DNA from 2 places in the Mesorhizobium sp. EU05-FHT14A09 genome. Region 1 is predicted to be linked to the other one. Evidence: predicted binding sites of a transcription regulator. Region 1 holds the regulator's gene; the other holds the start of a gene.
The links. The regulator HrcA, encoded in region 1, represses chaperone genes, less so after heat shock. The targets are predictions, from matches to a motif close to GTTAGCACTCNCNNNNNGNGAGTGCTAAC.

Region 1 (7,677 bases):
GCCTTGGCCAGCTGTGCCATGAGGCGGCACCGGCAGCCGTGCATCGAGCGCTGGTGGATGTCTTGTCGCGTCCGCATTGAACAGCAGCAGGACGCCATGGCCGCAGAGAAAGAACACATGGCGGCCTTCAACCTTGCCGATGCGCTCCAGGCCGATGATGTCGGCATAGAACACTTCCGCCGCCTCCAGATCGGTGACGTAGAGCGCGGATTCAAGGATGGCAGCAGGCTGCATCGGCCTCAGGCTACCGCCATCTGTTGCAGGGACACTAGCCGGGAAATGCCCTTCTTGGCCAAGCCCATCAGCGCCGAGAACTGTTCTTCCGAGAACGGCTCGCCTTCGGCCGTGCCCTGGATTTCGACGATGCCACCCTTGCCGGTCATGACAAAATTGGCGTCGGTGCCGGCCGATGAATCCTCAAGGTAGTCGAGATCGATGACCGGCTGGCCGTCATGGATGCCGCAGGAAATGGCTGCGACATGATCCTTCAGGACCTTGTCCAGCTTCACCATCTGTCTGGCTTCCATCCAGCGCAGGCAGTCATAGAGTGCCACCCAGCCTCCGGTAATGGAAGCCGTGCGGGTACCGCCGTCGGCTTGGATGACATCGCAGTCGACCGTGATCTGCACTTCGCCCAGGGCCTGCATGTCGACCACGGCGCGCAGGCTGCGGCCGATCAGCCGCTGGATCTCCAGCGTGCGGCCGCCTTGCTTTCCGGCTGAGGCTTCGCGGCGCATGCGGTCGCCGGTCGAGCGCGGCAGCATGCCGTATTCGGCCGTCACCCAGCCCTTGCCGGAGTTGCGCATCCAGCCTGGCACCTTCTCCTCAAGGCTCGCGGTGCACAGCACATGCGTGTCGCCGAATTTCACCAGGCAGGAGCCTTCGGCGTGCTTGGAAACGCCGCGCTCGAAGGAGATCGCACGCATTTCATCAGGCTGGCGTTTGGAGGGGCGCATCAAAGCTCTTTCTTCTTGGTTTTGGAGTCGTGGGCGGCTTGTAGCCCCATGCAGGATCGGGCGCAAAGGAAAACGGGTCGCTTGCGTCGCCCCGGTTGCAATCTATATCCTTGGCCCTGGAGATTTTGCGCCCGATGACCAAACCCATCGTCGATCCGATCATGCAATCGCCGGCCTTCCAGCCGCTCGACATACGTTCGCGCGACATTTTCCGACGCATCGTGGAATCCTATCTCCGGGATGGCGAGCCGGTCGGATCACGCTCCCTGTCGCGGATACTGCCTTCGTCACTGTCGCCGGCCACGATCCGCAACGTGATGAGCGATCTGGAACATCTCGGACTGATCTACGCGCCGCATATTTCCGCTGGGCGGCTGCCGACGCAGCAGGGGCTGCGCTTTTTTGTCGACGCCTTCATGGAGTTTGGCGACCTCACCGACGATGAACGCCGGTCCATCGAGACGCAGGTGAAGGCTTCGGGCGAGGGCATGTCGCTCGAACATATGCTGACCGAAGCCAGTCAGATGCTGTCGGGCATGTCACGCGGCGCCGGGCTGGTGCTGGCCGCCAAGGCCGAAGTTGCGCTGAAGCACATCGAGTTCATCCAGCTGGAACCGGGCAAGGCATTGGCGGTGCTGGTTTCGCAAGGTGGCGACGTCGAGAACCGCGTGATCGACCTGCCGGCCGGCATCACGCTGTCGCAACTGCACGAGGCATCGAACTTCCTCAACGCGCATATCCGTGGCCGGACGCTGGCCGAAGCGCGCGGCGAGATTGCGCGGCTGAAGGAAGAGACCCGCACAGCGCTCGACACGTTGTCGCAGGATCTGGTCGAGAAGGGCCTCGCCGTTTGGGCCGGCACTGAAAGCGGCCTGCCATCGCGCCTGATTGTTCGCGGTCGCGCCAATCTGCTTGAAAACGTCACTGCCCAGGCCGATATCGAACTTTTGAAGCGTCTGTTCGAGGACATGGAAACCCAGGATGGCTTGATCCAGCTCCTCGACCTGGCCGAACAAGGCTCGGGCGTGCGCATCTTCATAGGCTCGGAAAACAAGCTGTTCTCGCTTTCGGGCTCATCGCTGGTCGTTGCGCCTTACCGTGACAAGGATGCGCGAGTCGTCGGTGCTCTCGGAGTGATCGGACCGACGCGGCTGAATTACGCCCGCATCGTGCCGATGGTGGACTATACGGCGCAGCTGATTTCGCGCATGCTGCGGTAATTCGCTGAGACTGCCAGCCAGGAGGGAACACCATGGCGCTGGAAGAGATCAAAGCCCGCATCAGCCTGCTGCTGCAGGAGATGGTCAATCAGCCGGAAGACGAGCACGAGATCCAGGAACAACTGCGCGAGAAATTCTCCGAACTGCGGGCGCTTGGCCTGCCGCTGCCGGCCGATCTTGTCGAACTGGAGCAGCGGCTCGAAGACGGCTTTGGCGCGGAAGCATGACAGCTTTTATCTTTTCACGGTCAGTTGTGATGCGTTGATGCACCTCCCATCCTATCTTCGACCTGGTGGGCCAAGGAGGATGATGTGAAACGTGCTGTTGCAGCCTTGCTGGTTCCATTCTTTGTAGCGCCTGTGTCTCTGGCTTTCGCCCAGCAGTTCGAGGTTCTGAAAGGGGAGGCTGCCTTCGGCGGTTGGCGCACCGACAAGCCCGGTATCCAGCGCCTGCTGACGCCGCAGGATCTGCCGAAACCCTATGTCTCCGATTCCGCCTCCAACAGCCCGAGCGAAATCCGGCGCCCGAACAACGCGCAACCGAAGCTGCCTGCCGGCTTTTCGGCCGAACTGATTGCTTCCGGCATCAGCAATCCGCGTGTCGTACGCGTCGCACCAAATGGCGACATCTTCGTCGCCGACAGCCGTGCTGACCAGGTTCGGCTCTATCGGCTCGGGGACGGCAACGCCAAGCCCGTCGAAGAGGCGATCTACGCCAAGGGCTTGAGTTCACCCTATGGCATAGCCTTCCATCCGCCTGAAAAGCCGCAATGGGTCTATGTCGCCAACACCGACAGCATCGTACGCTTTCCCTACAGGGACGGCGATCTGGAGGCTTCCGGAAAGCCCGAAACCGTTGTCGCGGACATTCCGGACGGCGGTCATTGGACCCGCGACATCGCTTTTTCACCGGACGGCAAGACGCTTTACCTGTCGGTGGGCTCGGCTTCCAATGTGGCGGAAGAGTTGGGCGATCCTCCCGGAGGGCCAAAAGCCTGGGCCGCCAACGAGCCGCTGGGCGCGGCATGGGGTTACGAACGCGGACGAGCCGCGGTCTTTGCTTTCGACCCTGACGGTAACAATCGGCGCAGCGTTGCCACTGGCTTGCGCAATTGCTCGGGGCTTACCGTTCAGGCTGCGACCGGTCAGCCCTGGTGCGTGGTTAATGAACGCGATGCGCTGGGCGACAATCTTCCCTTCGAATACGCGACTTCAGTCAAGCAAGGCGCCTTCTATGGCTGGCCCTGGTACTACATCGGCAGCAATGAAGACCCGCGCCATGCCGGCACGCGTCGCGACCTTGCCGGCAAGGTGACGGTGCCGGATGTGCTGATGCAGGCGCATTCGGCCCCCCTCGGCATCACTTTTTATGAGGGCTCCCAGTTTCCAGCCGAATACAAGGGCGACGCCTTCGTCGCCTTGCACGGTTCATGGAACCGCGGTGCACCAACCGGCTACAAAGTGGTGCGGCTGTTGTTCAAGGACGGCAAGCCGACCGGCGCTTATGAGGACTTCATGACCGGGTTTGTCGTTTCCGATGACGCCGTCTGGGGTCGGCCAGTCGGCGTGGCCGTCGCCAAAGATGGTTCGCTCATCGTCACCGAGGACGGTAACGGCACGGTCTGGCGTGTCTCCTACAAGGGCAAGACCTGAGCTCAGCCGAACTTGCGGCGGGCGTCGAGCGCGAGACCGAGCCCGACCGAACCGAAGGCATCGCCCTGCACGACCTGGGCGTGCGGCACCAGGGCCAGGATGCTGCGTCGCGCCAGCGGAATAGCGGTCGAGCCGCCGGTCAGGAACACGGCCGTGATGTCTCCTGGCTTCACGCCGGCGTCGGCAAGGGTATCGGCAACCGTCTGCGTGACTCGGCCGACTTCGCCGCGGATGGTGTCTTCCAGGCCCTGCTTGTTCAAAGGCGCCGAGAATGTCGCGCCCGACAATCCGACATCCACCGACGCTTCGTCCTGATCTGTGAGTTCGATCTTGGCCCGTTCCACCTTGGTGGCGAGCGCATGGCCGAACCGATGTTCGACCACCTCGATCAGCCGGTCGACGAGATCGGCGCGAGCAGCCTCATACCGGATCTGACGTAGGTCCAGCATGGCCTTCGGCGTGTAGAGCAGGTTGATCCGCTGCCAGGTGGCGAGATCGACGAAATAACCGGCCGGCAGGTTGCGTTTACCGTCTTTCGTCTGCGTCAGATAGCCGAGTTCCGGCATGACATGGGCGATGCTGAGCAGACGGTCGAAGTCAGTGCCGCCGATGTGGACGCCGCGATTGGCCAGGATGTCGTCCTTGCGGTCGTGGACGGTCGAACGCTCCGGCGAAACCCGAACGATGGAAAAGTCCGACGTGCCGCCGCCCATGTCGACGATCAGGGCGAGCTCTTCGCGGTTCAGCGTGTGTTCGTAGTCGAGTGCGGCGGCGATCGGTTCGAACTGGAAGTCGATGTGCTTGAAGCCTTGCTTGCGCACGGCCTTTTCCAGTTGGTTCTGTGCTTCTGCGTCGGCCGCATCGTCTTCGTCGACGAAGCGCACCGGTCGGCCAAGCACCACATTCTCGACCGGTTGCCCGGCATGACTGTCCAGCTTTGCTTTCAGATTCGCGACGAACAGGCCGATGATGTCGGTGAAGGCCAGTGTGCGTGCCTGGATACGCGTCTTTTCATGTGCGAGCGAAGAACCCAGCACGCTTTTCAGCGCCCGCATCAACCGGCCTTCGACACTGTCGGTGTAGTCGGCGATGGCGCGGCGGCCGAACAGGGTGTTGCCATCCTCGAAATTGAAGAAGATCGCGGAGGGCAAAGTCGGGTTTCCGTCTTCGAGTGCCACCAGATGCGGCCTGCCGTTCTCGATCACGCCGACGGTGGAATTGGAAGTGCCGAAGTCTATGCCGCCGAAAGCCGGTCGCATCGTCTTGTCCTGGATGTTTGCGCAAAAGGGTGCGGGCCTGTCGAGGCAAGCCGCAGCGGGACCGTGCGCGTACAGGACCAGAAGCGAAATGTCGATGCCTTCTAAAGCATGATCCCGAAAAGTTGCAGACTTTTCGGACAAAGATCATGCGGCAAACAAACAGAACAGAATTCGCTTTCAGAAAAATGTGAGCGGCTGGACCAAGCGCTATGCCATTTCCAGCGGGCTGACTTCCATGCGATAAAGTATCGGTGCTTTCGAGGCTTTCCCGATGACCCTTGCCGGATTTCTTGCCTATTCCGCCGCTCTTGCGGTCGCCGCCGCCATCCCTGGCCCTGGTATAACCGCCCTGGTGGCGCGAGCGCTGGGCTCCGGCTTCCGGTCTGCATTGGCGATGTCGCTGGGCCTGGTTGTCGGCGACCTCATTTATCTTACCGCCGTGGTACTTGGTCTCGCGCTGGTGGCGCAGAGTTTCGGCATCGTGTTCCTCGTCATCAAATGGTTGGGCGTGCTTTATCTTGTCTATCTCGCCTGGAGTTTCTGGACCGCGGGCATCACGTCGGAGACCATCGAAGCCCGCAAGGGCCGGGATGGTTTCGTGCAATCGGTGCTGGCCGGCCTGGCTGTCCAGCTCGGCAATCCGAAGACGATGATCTTCTATCTGGCAATCACGCCGACCATTGTCGACGTGAAGTCCCTGACGTTCGCGGATTGTGGGGTTCTGCTCGCCATCACGGCTGTCGTGCTGCTCGTTGTGCTGGTGCCTTATCTGGCGCTTGCCGCCAAGGCGCGCTGGTTCCTGCGCTCGCCACGCGCCCTGAAGGCGTTGAACCGCACGGCAGCAGGTTTCATGGTTGGCGCGGCGGCGGCAATCGCCGCCAGGTCCTGAGATTGCTTTTTCAAAGCCTGATCTGAAATCGGATCAATCGGGAAAATTCTTCCGGTCACCCGTTGTTTCCAGCACGCCGCCCGCTCGGATATAGTCGGGCGGCGGCCTATCTTCCGTCGTTCAAAAGCCGCATAAGACAGCCTCGTTTCAGGGAGCAAAATCAATGAACAAGCCTGCAACCTCCGCACGTGTTCCCGGTCGGGGCCGCATCTACAATTCCATCACAGAGACGATCGGCGACACCCCGCTGGTCAGGCTGGACAAGTTCGCCAAGGAAAAGGGCATTGTCGCCAACCTTCTCGCCAAGCTCGAGTTCTTCAACCCGATCGCCTCGGTGAAGGACCGCATCGGCGTTGCCATGATCGAGGCGCTGGAGCGCGACGGCAAGATCACCCCCGGCAAGACCGTGCTGATCGAGCCGACGTCCGGCAACACGGGCATAGCGCTGGCCTTCGCCGCAGCCGCCAAAGGCTACAAGCTGATCCTCACCATGCCGGAAACCATGTCAGTGGAGCGGCGCAAGATGCTGGCGCTGCTCGGTGCCGAACTGGTGTTGACCGAAGGCCCGAAAGGCATGAAGGGCGCCATCGCCAAGGCTGACGAACTGGCTGCTTCGCTGCCGGACGCCATCATTCCGCAGCAGTTCGAGAACCCGGCCAATCCCGAGATCCATCGCGAGACCACCGCCGAGGAGATCTGGAACGATACCAAGGGCGAGGTCGACATCTTCATCTCCGGCATCGGCACCGGTGGCACCATCACCGGCGTCGGCCAGGTGATCAAGAAGCGCAAGCCGTCGTTGCATGTCGTGGCGGTCGAGCCGGAAGCTTCGCCCGTGCTGTCGGGTGGCCAGCCCGGCCCGCACAAGATCCAGGGCATCGGCGCGGGCTTCGCACCGAAGATCCTCGATACCACCATCTATGACGAGATCGTCAAGGTCTCCAACGAGGACGCGGTCGCCAATGCCCGTCTCGTCGCTCGCCTGGAAGGCGTGCCGGTTGGTATCTCCTCAGGTGCGGCATTGCAGGCGGCGATCGTTGTCGGCTCGCGACCGGAAAACAAGGGCAAGAACCTTGTCGTCGTCATCCCGTCGTTCGCTGAGCGCTACCTCTCGACCGTGCTCTTCGAAGGGCTCGGCGCATAGTTCTTTCTCTCAAGGGGGCTGCTGCGGCAAAGCGTTTGCGTCCGCTGGCCCTTGTGAAAAACCATCTGGCCCTGCCGTTGCCGGCTTGAGTGCCGTGCACCGGCAAGGTCAAATCTCTTCGGCTCGAAATAACGCCGGGGAGGAATCGACTGAAAATGCATAAACTCTACACGCGTCCGGGCTCGGGCGGGTTCGTGATCGAGGCCGCGCTCAAGCTGGCCGGTATCGCATTCGAACAGATCGATGTGCCGAAGACGCCGCAGCCCGCTCCGGAATTTCTCAAGATCAGTCCGATGAACCAGGTACCGGTGCTGGTTCTGCCGGACGGTCACGCCGTGCCGGAGACCGCGGCCATCTCGCTGCTGCTTGCCGAACAGCATCCCGGAAAGGGACTCGGTCCGATTGTCGGCGAGCCGGGCAGGGCGGACTTCCTGCGCTGGATGGCGTTCATGGCCACCGCCATCTATATGGCCAATCTACGCTACTACTATCCGCATCGTTCGACCACCGATGCCGACGGCGTCGGCGCGGTCAAGCAAGCAGCGGTTGTCGAAATG
Region 2 (7,677 bases), on a different contig from region 1:
GCATCGTGCCACCCGTCCTGGCGAGCGGCGTGAACGAATGCCCTGCCCCGACGACGCGCAGAGGTCCCGGCGCCGTCTTCACTGCCTCAATGACACCGTCGAGGCTCTCAGGAGTCACGATCCGTTGCGGCGAACTCCCGACGAAGCCCGACCAGTTCGTCCAGCGCGTGGTGTTGCTCATGGGTTTCCTTGATTCAGGCGGCAGCGCGACGGCGGGACAGAGCGACGAAGAGACCGAGCAGAGCGACGGAGGCGATAACGCTGGCCGCCGCGAATTCCGGCACGGCGCGGAAGTCGCCATCATCGATCAGCATCGAGGCTGCGACCGGCCCGAGTGCCAGCCCGAAAAGTTGTGCCGCCGGCACCAGAAGCGCTGCCGTGCGTGTCTCGTCAGAGGTGATCGCCAGCCGGATCTGATAGGGAACGATGAAGAGCAGGATGAAACCCATCGCCAGCGCGGTTGCCCAGAAGGTAGTCAACGCCGGCCAGCTGGCCAGAACCGTGCATGCAAGCACGGCAACGATACCGACCCCGGCTATGGCAAGCCGATAATCGATGCGTGCCTCGAAAACGGTTGCCGTCATGGCGCCGAGGATTTGCGCGGCAAGGCTGGCAGAAACGATCAGGCCGACCGTGCGGCCGTCGATGCCGTACTGGGCACCGAGCGGTTCCAGGAAAGCCCAGACCGAACCGAAGAACATGAAGTAGCAGAAGATGGAAAGCAGCGCCGTGATGGCACCGGGTGTCAGTACATTTGAAAAATGTTCGTCTTTCGGCAGGTCGGCATAGTCGTCCGCCAAGGCGCGTGCGGCCAGCAGCGACAGCACACAAACCACCGCCAGCGTGACAAAACCACCGCTCGCGCCATAGACCGGGATGACGACAAGGGCGAGCAGCAAAGCCAGGACACACTGCGCCAGGGTCTGCAGCGACACGAAATAGCCGCCGATGCGCTCCGCCCTGCGCGAGCGCGCGATCAGTTCGGTGGCGACCGCCACGAGCCCGCCTTCGGCCAGGCCGGCCACCGCGCGCGCCGCGATCAGCATGTTCGCGCCTGTCGCATAGGCAGTCCACACATTGGCCAGCGCCAGGAGCAGAAGCAGAATGGTGCTCTTCCCGCGCATGTTGCGCGCCGGCAATGCCATTGCGACGATGGCCGAGCCAACACCGATGGTGATCAGTTCCGCCGTTGCCACCAGGGCCAGTTCGTCGCCGCTGACATGGCCCTGCGTGAACAGTGCGCCGAGCAGAACCGGCTGCAAACCCAGGACAAGCAGGCCGACCGATCCGGTCCACAGCGCAGCGGCAAGCTGTCGTGGCGTCGGATTTCCGACCAGCCAGTCCCCGTCTCCAGCATGCGCGGAATTCGTCGAGTCCACAGGCGCCTCCCAACGTCCGTTGCCTCAAGCCAAAAGCTGACAATCAATCAGTATCTTGAAAACTGATACATTATCATCTTTCTTGTCAATGCAGATTTGCCAGCCAGCAAGCGTTGGAGTGTGGACAGCCGGCTCATGAAACAGGTCAAGCGTGCAGCAGGGCCGCAGTTGCGGCGCCGGCCGAAACAGGAGCGGAGCCGGGAGCGCATCGACGCCATCCTCGCCACCGCCAAGCGGCTGATTGGCGAAAAGGGCATAGATGCCGTCACCATGAAGGAGGTCGGCGCGCTTGCCGGTGGCCCGATCGCGACCGTCTATCACTACTTCCCGAACAAATCGGCGATCCTGGCCACACTGTACGAGCGCTTTTCAGAAGTAACGCGCGCGCGACAGCAGGAGATCGCCGCAGGCGTTGAAGACTTGGAGAGCATGATCGCGGCATCGGACAGGATGCTTGATGACTATTTTCAACGCGTCGCTGCAGACCCCGCCATTCAGGATATGCAGAACGCTATCCAGGCGGACAAGGCTCTGCAGAACCTCGATATCGCCGAGACGCACCATCAGGCTGATGTTTTCTGCGACCAGCTTGTGTACCTGCTGAAGCCGGAGCGGCGCGAGGCCTTTCGGCGTCTGGTGTTCCTGTTCTTTCAACTCGCCGGCGGTGTTGTGCGGCTGTCGCTGACGCAAGACGAGGCAGAAGGGAAACGCACGATCGAAGACTACAAGTCGATCATCCACGGCCAGTTGCGCGCATTTTTTGATTAGAGGCACCCCCGCGTCGACTCCGGTACGCGAAGCCTGTTCGTCAGGCCGATGTGCTGTGACTCAAGTCAGTTCCTGGCCACGATGACATGAGCCTGGATCTTGGCGGTGACCTCGCCCTGTCCATGCTTTTCCGCGAGCGCTTTCGCAACGTAGTCGGTTGCAGCGTCCAGCCTGCCGGCCTCCCTGGCCTCGATCTCGGTCCTCAGCACGGTGCCCTTGCAGTAGGCGACAGCCGGTACCATTGGCGAGGATGCGCGGCTCTGTTCGGCTCTCGTATCGATCTCCACGCGGGAGAACCCTGCATTCTCAAGGTCACGGCGGATCAGTTCCCAGTCATGATAGCCGTGCGGCGTGCGCGCCAGGAAGCGCGGCGGATCATCTGGAAAAACCCGCGCAAGAGCATCCGTCACGTCATTGGCGAAGACGTTCTCCTGGATGCGATCCCATACGTTGAACAGGAAATGCCCACCGGGCTTCAGCACCCGTTTCGCTTCACCATAGGCCACTATGCGGTCGGGAAAGAACATCGCCCCAAACTGACAGCACACCAGATCGAACGCCGCATCCTCGAACGGCAACGCCATCGCGTCCGCCTGTCGCCATGTGATGCGGCCGTCGGGCGCTTGCCTGGAGGCGGCATAGTCCAGCATGGGCTGATTGAGGTCCGTCACGACATAGGTTGCGCCGGGAGGCAAGCCCGGTGCCAGCGCCCGGGTGACGACACCTGTGCCGGCAGCGATTTCCAAAACGGCGCTCGGTGAAAGGGACACCGCGCGGCGGGCAATATCCGCCGCGTAAGGCGCGAAAATCAACGGTACCATATAGCGATCGTAGTTTTCCGGTATCGAACCCGCGAAAACCTGGTCCGGCTTGAGCATGGCCATCATCCGCCGTTCATGAACCTATGAGATTAGCACATTTGTTCGTCCTGGATCAGCTGCGGCAGGCATGCTTCCTCCAGGAAGGACCGCGGCTAGGATAAAACGCCGATTTCATGCGGCCAGATGCCGCGCCGCGCCTTGACTCTCCTCCAAGGCAGGATTATCTCACCGGCACGTTAGCACTCACCAACGGCGAGTGCTAACCGAAGGTCCGGCAGGGCCGGACGGAGGAAATTCTTTCTCACCTTTCGCACCGAGGAAATCAAATGGCAAAGTCGAAGTTCCGCCCGCTTCATGACCGCGTGGTCGTTCGCCGGGTTGAATCCGAAGAAAAGACGGCTGGCGGGATCATCATCCCCGACACCGCCAAGGAAAAGCCGCAGGAAGGCGAAGTCATCGCCGTCGGCTCGGGCGCTCGTGACGAGGCCGGCAAGCTGGTCCCGCTGGACGTCAAGGCTGGCGATCGCGTTCTGTTCGGCAAGTGGTCCGGCACCGAAGTGAAGCTCAATGGCGAAGACCTTCTGATCATGAAGGAATCCGACATCATGGGCATTATCGGCTGATCACCGAAGTCATCCGCACCATCCAATCTTGATTTCGGGCGCTTAAGCCCAGGAGTAAAAAATGGCTGCTAAAGAAGTAAAATTCTCCCGTGATGCCCGCGAGCGCATGCTGCGCGGCGTCAACATCCTCGCCGACGCGGTGAAGGTTACCCTCGGCCCGAAGGGCCGCAACGTCGTCATCGACAAGTCGTTCGGCGCACCGCGCATCACCAAGGACGGCGTCACCGTCGCCAAGGAAATCGAACTTGAGGACAAGTTCGAGAACATGGGCGCCCAGATGGTCCGCGAAGTCGCTTCGAAGACCAACGACATCGCCGGCGATGGCACCACGACCGCAACGGTTCTCGCCCAGGCGATCGTGCAGGAAGGCGCCAAGTCGGTGGCCGCCGGCATGAACCCGATGGACTTGAAGCGCGGCATCGACCTCGCCGTCATCGAAGTTGTTGCCGCCCTCGGCAAGGCTGCGAAGAAGATCAAGACCTCCGAGGAAGTTGCTCAGGTCGGCACCATCTCGGCCAACGGCGACGAGTCGGTCGGCAAGATGATCGCTGAGGCGATGCAGAAGGTCGGCAACGAAGGCGTCATCACGGTTGAAGAAGCCAAGACCGCCGAGACCGAGCTGGAAGTCGTCGAAGGCATGCAGTTCGACCGCGGCTACCTGTCGCCGTACTTCATCACCAACCCGGACAAGATGATCGCCGAGCTCGAGGACGCCTACATCCTCCTGCACGAGAAGAAGCTGTCCAACCTGCAGGCCATGCTCCCGGTTCTCGAAGCCGTCGTGCAGACCTCCAAGCCGCTCCTTATCATCTCGGAAGACGTCGAAGGCGAGGCTCTGGCCACGCTGGTCGTCAACAAGCTGCGTGGTGGCCTGAAGATCGCTGCCGTCAAGGCTCCGGGCTTCGGCGACCGCCGTAAGGCCATGCTGGAAGACATCGCTATCCTCACCGGTGGCCAGGTCATCTCGGAAGACCTCGGCATCAAGCTCGAAAGCGTGACGCTCAACATGCTCGGCCGGGCCAAGAAGGTCCGCATCGAGAAGGAGAACACCACGATCGTCGACGGCGCCGGCAAGAAGGCCGAGATCCAGGGCCGCGTTGCCCAGATCAAGCAGCAGATCGAAGAAACCTCTTCGGACTACGACCGTGAGAAGCTCCAGGAGCGTCTTGCCAAGCTGGCTGGCGGCGTTGCCGTCATCCGCGTCGGCGGTGCGACCGAAGTGGAAGTGAAGGAAAAGAAGGACCGCGTTGACGACGCCCTGAACGCCACCCGCGCTGCGGTGGAAGAAGGCATCGTTGCTGGTGGCGGCGTCGCCCTGCTGCGCGCTACCCAGGCCATCAAGTCGGCCGGCATCAATGCCGACCAGGCTGCTGGCATCGCGATCGTCCGTCGCGCCCTTCAGGCTCCGATCCGTCAGATCGCCGCGAATGCAGGCGCTGAAGCTTCGATCGTCGCCGGCAAGGTGCTCGAGAACAAGGGCGCGACCTACGGCTACAACGCCCAGACCGGCGAATACGGCGACATGATCGCCTTCGGTATCGTCGATCCGGTCAAGGTTGTCCGTACCGCTCTGCAGGACGCTGCTTCGGTTGCCGGCCTGCTGGTCACCACCGAGGCCATGATCGCCGAAGCTCCGAAGAAGGATTCTCCGGCTCCGGCTATGCCTGGCGGCATGGGCGGCATGGGCGGCATGGACTTCTAAGTCCAGCCAACCGGCTCAAGCTTGTGAAGGGCGGCAGCAATGCCGCCCTTTTCTTTGTCAAAGTCGTTTTCTGTCGCGGATTTTGGCACTCCCGACATCGGGACAATTTTCACGATCCGCGGGTAAGTCCCGGCAAAGATATGGTTTTTTAACGAAATCCGTCTACGGCTGCCCTTCTCAGGCAATATCCGGGAAAGGGCGGCAGAAATGTCGCCCTTTCTTCTTTCGCGAGGCTGCCAGCACGCACCGAGGATAGCCATGTCGAACACATCCGAAATCACGGTCGAGATTGATACGACACTTGTACGCCGGCTGATCGATAGCCAGTTTCCGCAATGGGCACATCTGCCGATCCGCAAGGTCGAGCCCGGCGGATGGGACAACCGCACCTTCCTTCTGGGCGATGACATGAGCGTGCGGCTGCCGAGTGCCGCTGGCTATGCGGCGCAGGTGACCCGCGAACAGCATTGGCTGCCGAAACTGGCCCCGCATCTGCCCCTGCCGATCCCGGCACCACTTGCCCTGGGCAAGCCGGGCGCGGGTTATCCCTGGCCATGGTCCGTCTATGAATGGCTGGAAGGAGATACCGCAACGAACGGGCGCATCGGCAATCTCGACGAATTCGCCGGCGACCTGGCTGCCTTCCTCGCTGCACTGCACCGGATCGATGCTTCCGACGGGCCGCCAGCCGGGCAGCAGAACTATTTTCGCGGCGGTTCGCTCACCGTCTATGACGACCAGACGCGAGAAGCACTTCGCCTGCTCGAAGGCCGGATCGATACGAAGACGGCGCATGCGATCTGGGAAGAAGCCCTTGCCTCTGAATGGCAGCATGCGGCGGTCTGGGTGCATGGCGATATCGCCTGGGGCAATCTGCTGGTGATGGACGGCAAGCTTTGCGCTGTCATCGACTTCGGCAGTTCGGCGGTCGGCGATCCGGCTTGCGATCTGGCGATTGCCTGGACGCTGTTCGAGACCACCAGCCGCGACGCCTTCCGCACCGCCCTGCCCCTTGATGCCGGCACCTGGGCGCGCGGCCGGGCCTGGACCTTGTGGAAGGCGATGATCACGGTTTCCGGCCAGATCGGCCGCAGCGCCGAGGAAATCCGAACGTCGGAGCGCGTCATCAATGCCGTGCTGGCTGACTATCGGAGCGGCAAATAGAGCGTTCCCGTTTTTCTAAGTTTGTTTTCGCCGCATTTTTTGTAACGCCAAGTGATTCAACTTGGCTACAAAATGCTCTGAGCCGTGAGCGCCGGGAAAATCACGACGGCTGCCACACCAGGATTTCGTTGCTGTATTGAAACCGCAGCGCCGTGCAATTCGGCGACCGCCTTGACCAGGCTCAGGCCGAGACCCGTTCCGGGGGTCGAGCGGCTCTTGTCCAGGCGGTAGAGGCGCCGGAAAACCTTCTCTTTTTCCTCGCCGGGAATTCCCGGACCGTCATCCCGGACCTCGGCGACCAGCCCGTCCCCATGTCTGCTTACCGAAATTTCGATCCGCGTACCTTGCGGCGTATGGCGAATGGCATTCTCGATCAGGTTTGCGAAAAGCTGCGTCAGCAGTTCGCGATCTCCTGTGATCGTGGCTCCGGCTTCGCAACGCGTAACGAGCAGTGTCTTGCCATCATCCGCGGCGACTTCGGCATAGATGTCCGCCACCGATGCCATCACCTCGGCAAGGTCGAGCTGTACGAAACGCGCCTTGCGGGCGCCCGCCTCGATCTGGGCGATACGCAGCAGGGCGTCGAAAGTCTCGTTGATCTGTGTGCTCTCGGCGCGGGCTTCGGCAAGGTCTTCTGAGATGTCCTCGCGCTTGTCAGCCTTGCCGGCAGCACCATCCAGGATCATGTGCAGGCGGTTGAGAGGCGTTTTCAGGTCGTGGGCGATATCACTGCTGACCTGTCGCATGCCTTCGACCAGCGAACCGAGCCGGTCGAGTGCGGCATTGATCTGGATCGAGACGGCATCGATGTCGTCGTCGCGGCCGAGTTGTGGGATGCGTGCCTCAAGCTCGCCTTGCGAGACAGCCACCATCGTATCACCGATCGCGTCCAGCCGGCGCTGGACGCGGGATGCCAGGAATGCGCCGCCGGCAATGGCGAGGCCGGCGACAATCATGGCCGCCCAGACAAAGCTCGCCAGGAGCAGGCTTTCCAGTTCTTCCGTCTCCTTGAAACTCTGCGCGACGGTGAGATTGGTGGAGCCGACCTTGCCGGAATAGGCCCTGTACGGTGACGTCTCGGGGAAACCGGGGGTGCCTTCGGGTACGATGGCGAACCCCTCGGGCAGGTCGATCGCCGAAAGATTGCCGGCCAAGCTTTCGCCTTGCGCCCCCGTCAGCGAGATCAGCTGGTCATTGCCGGAATTGCCCACGGCGTGACT

Region 2: the regulator HrcA is predicted to act here: its motif matches at 3,204-3,232, upstream of groES (co-chaperone GroES).

What each region holds. Positions count from the first base shown of each region.
Region 1 is NZ_JBYTDF010000001.1:402,742-410,418, forward strand. It holds gene AC3WTO_RS01705 (VOC family protein) at 1-234, opposite strand, end outside; gene rph (ribonuclease PH) at 240-956, opposite strand; gene hrcA (heat-inducible transcriptional repressor HrcA) at 1,091-2,176, shown strand; gene AC3WTO_RS01720 (hypothetical protein) at 2,209-2,403, shown strand; gene AC3WTO_RS01725 (PQQ-dependent sugar dehydrogenase) at 2,488-3,828, shown strand; gene AC3WTO_RS01730 (Hsp70 family protein) at 3,831-5,087, opposite strand; gene AC3WTO_RS01735 (LysE family translocator) at 5,359-5,976, shown strand; gene cysK (cysteine synthase A) at 6,140-7,120, shown strand; gene AC3WTO_RS01745 (glutathione S-transferase family protein) at 7,276-7,677, shown strand, end outside.
Region 2 is NZ_JBYTDF010000002.1:366,961-374,637, forward strand. It holds gene AC3WTO_RS09175 (D-arabinono-1,4-lactone oxidase) at 1-181, opposite strand, end outside; gene AC3WTO_RS09180 (MFS transporter) at 195-1,379, opposite strand; gene AC3WTO_RS09185 (TetR/AcrR family transcriptional regulator) at 1,476-2,147, shown strand; gene AC3WTO_RS09190 (class I SAM-dependent methyltransferase) at 2,213-3,025, opposite strand; gene groES (co-chaperone GroES) at 3,295-3,591, shown strand; gene groL (chaperonin GroEL) at 3,653-5,293, shown strand; gene AC3WTO_RS09205 (hypothetical protein) at 5,290-5,553, opposite strand; gene AC3WTO_RS09210 (aminoglycoside phosphotransferase family protein) at 5,552-6,457, shown strand; gene AC3WTO_RS09215 (HAMP domain-containing sensor histidine kinase) at 6,523-7,677, opposite strand, start outside.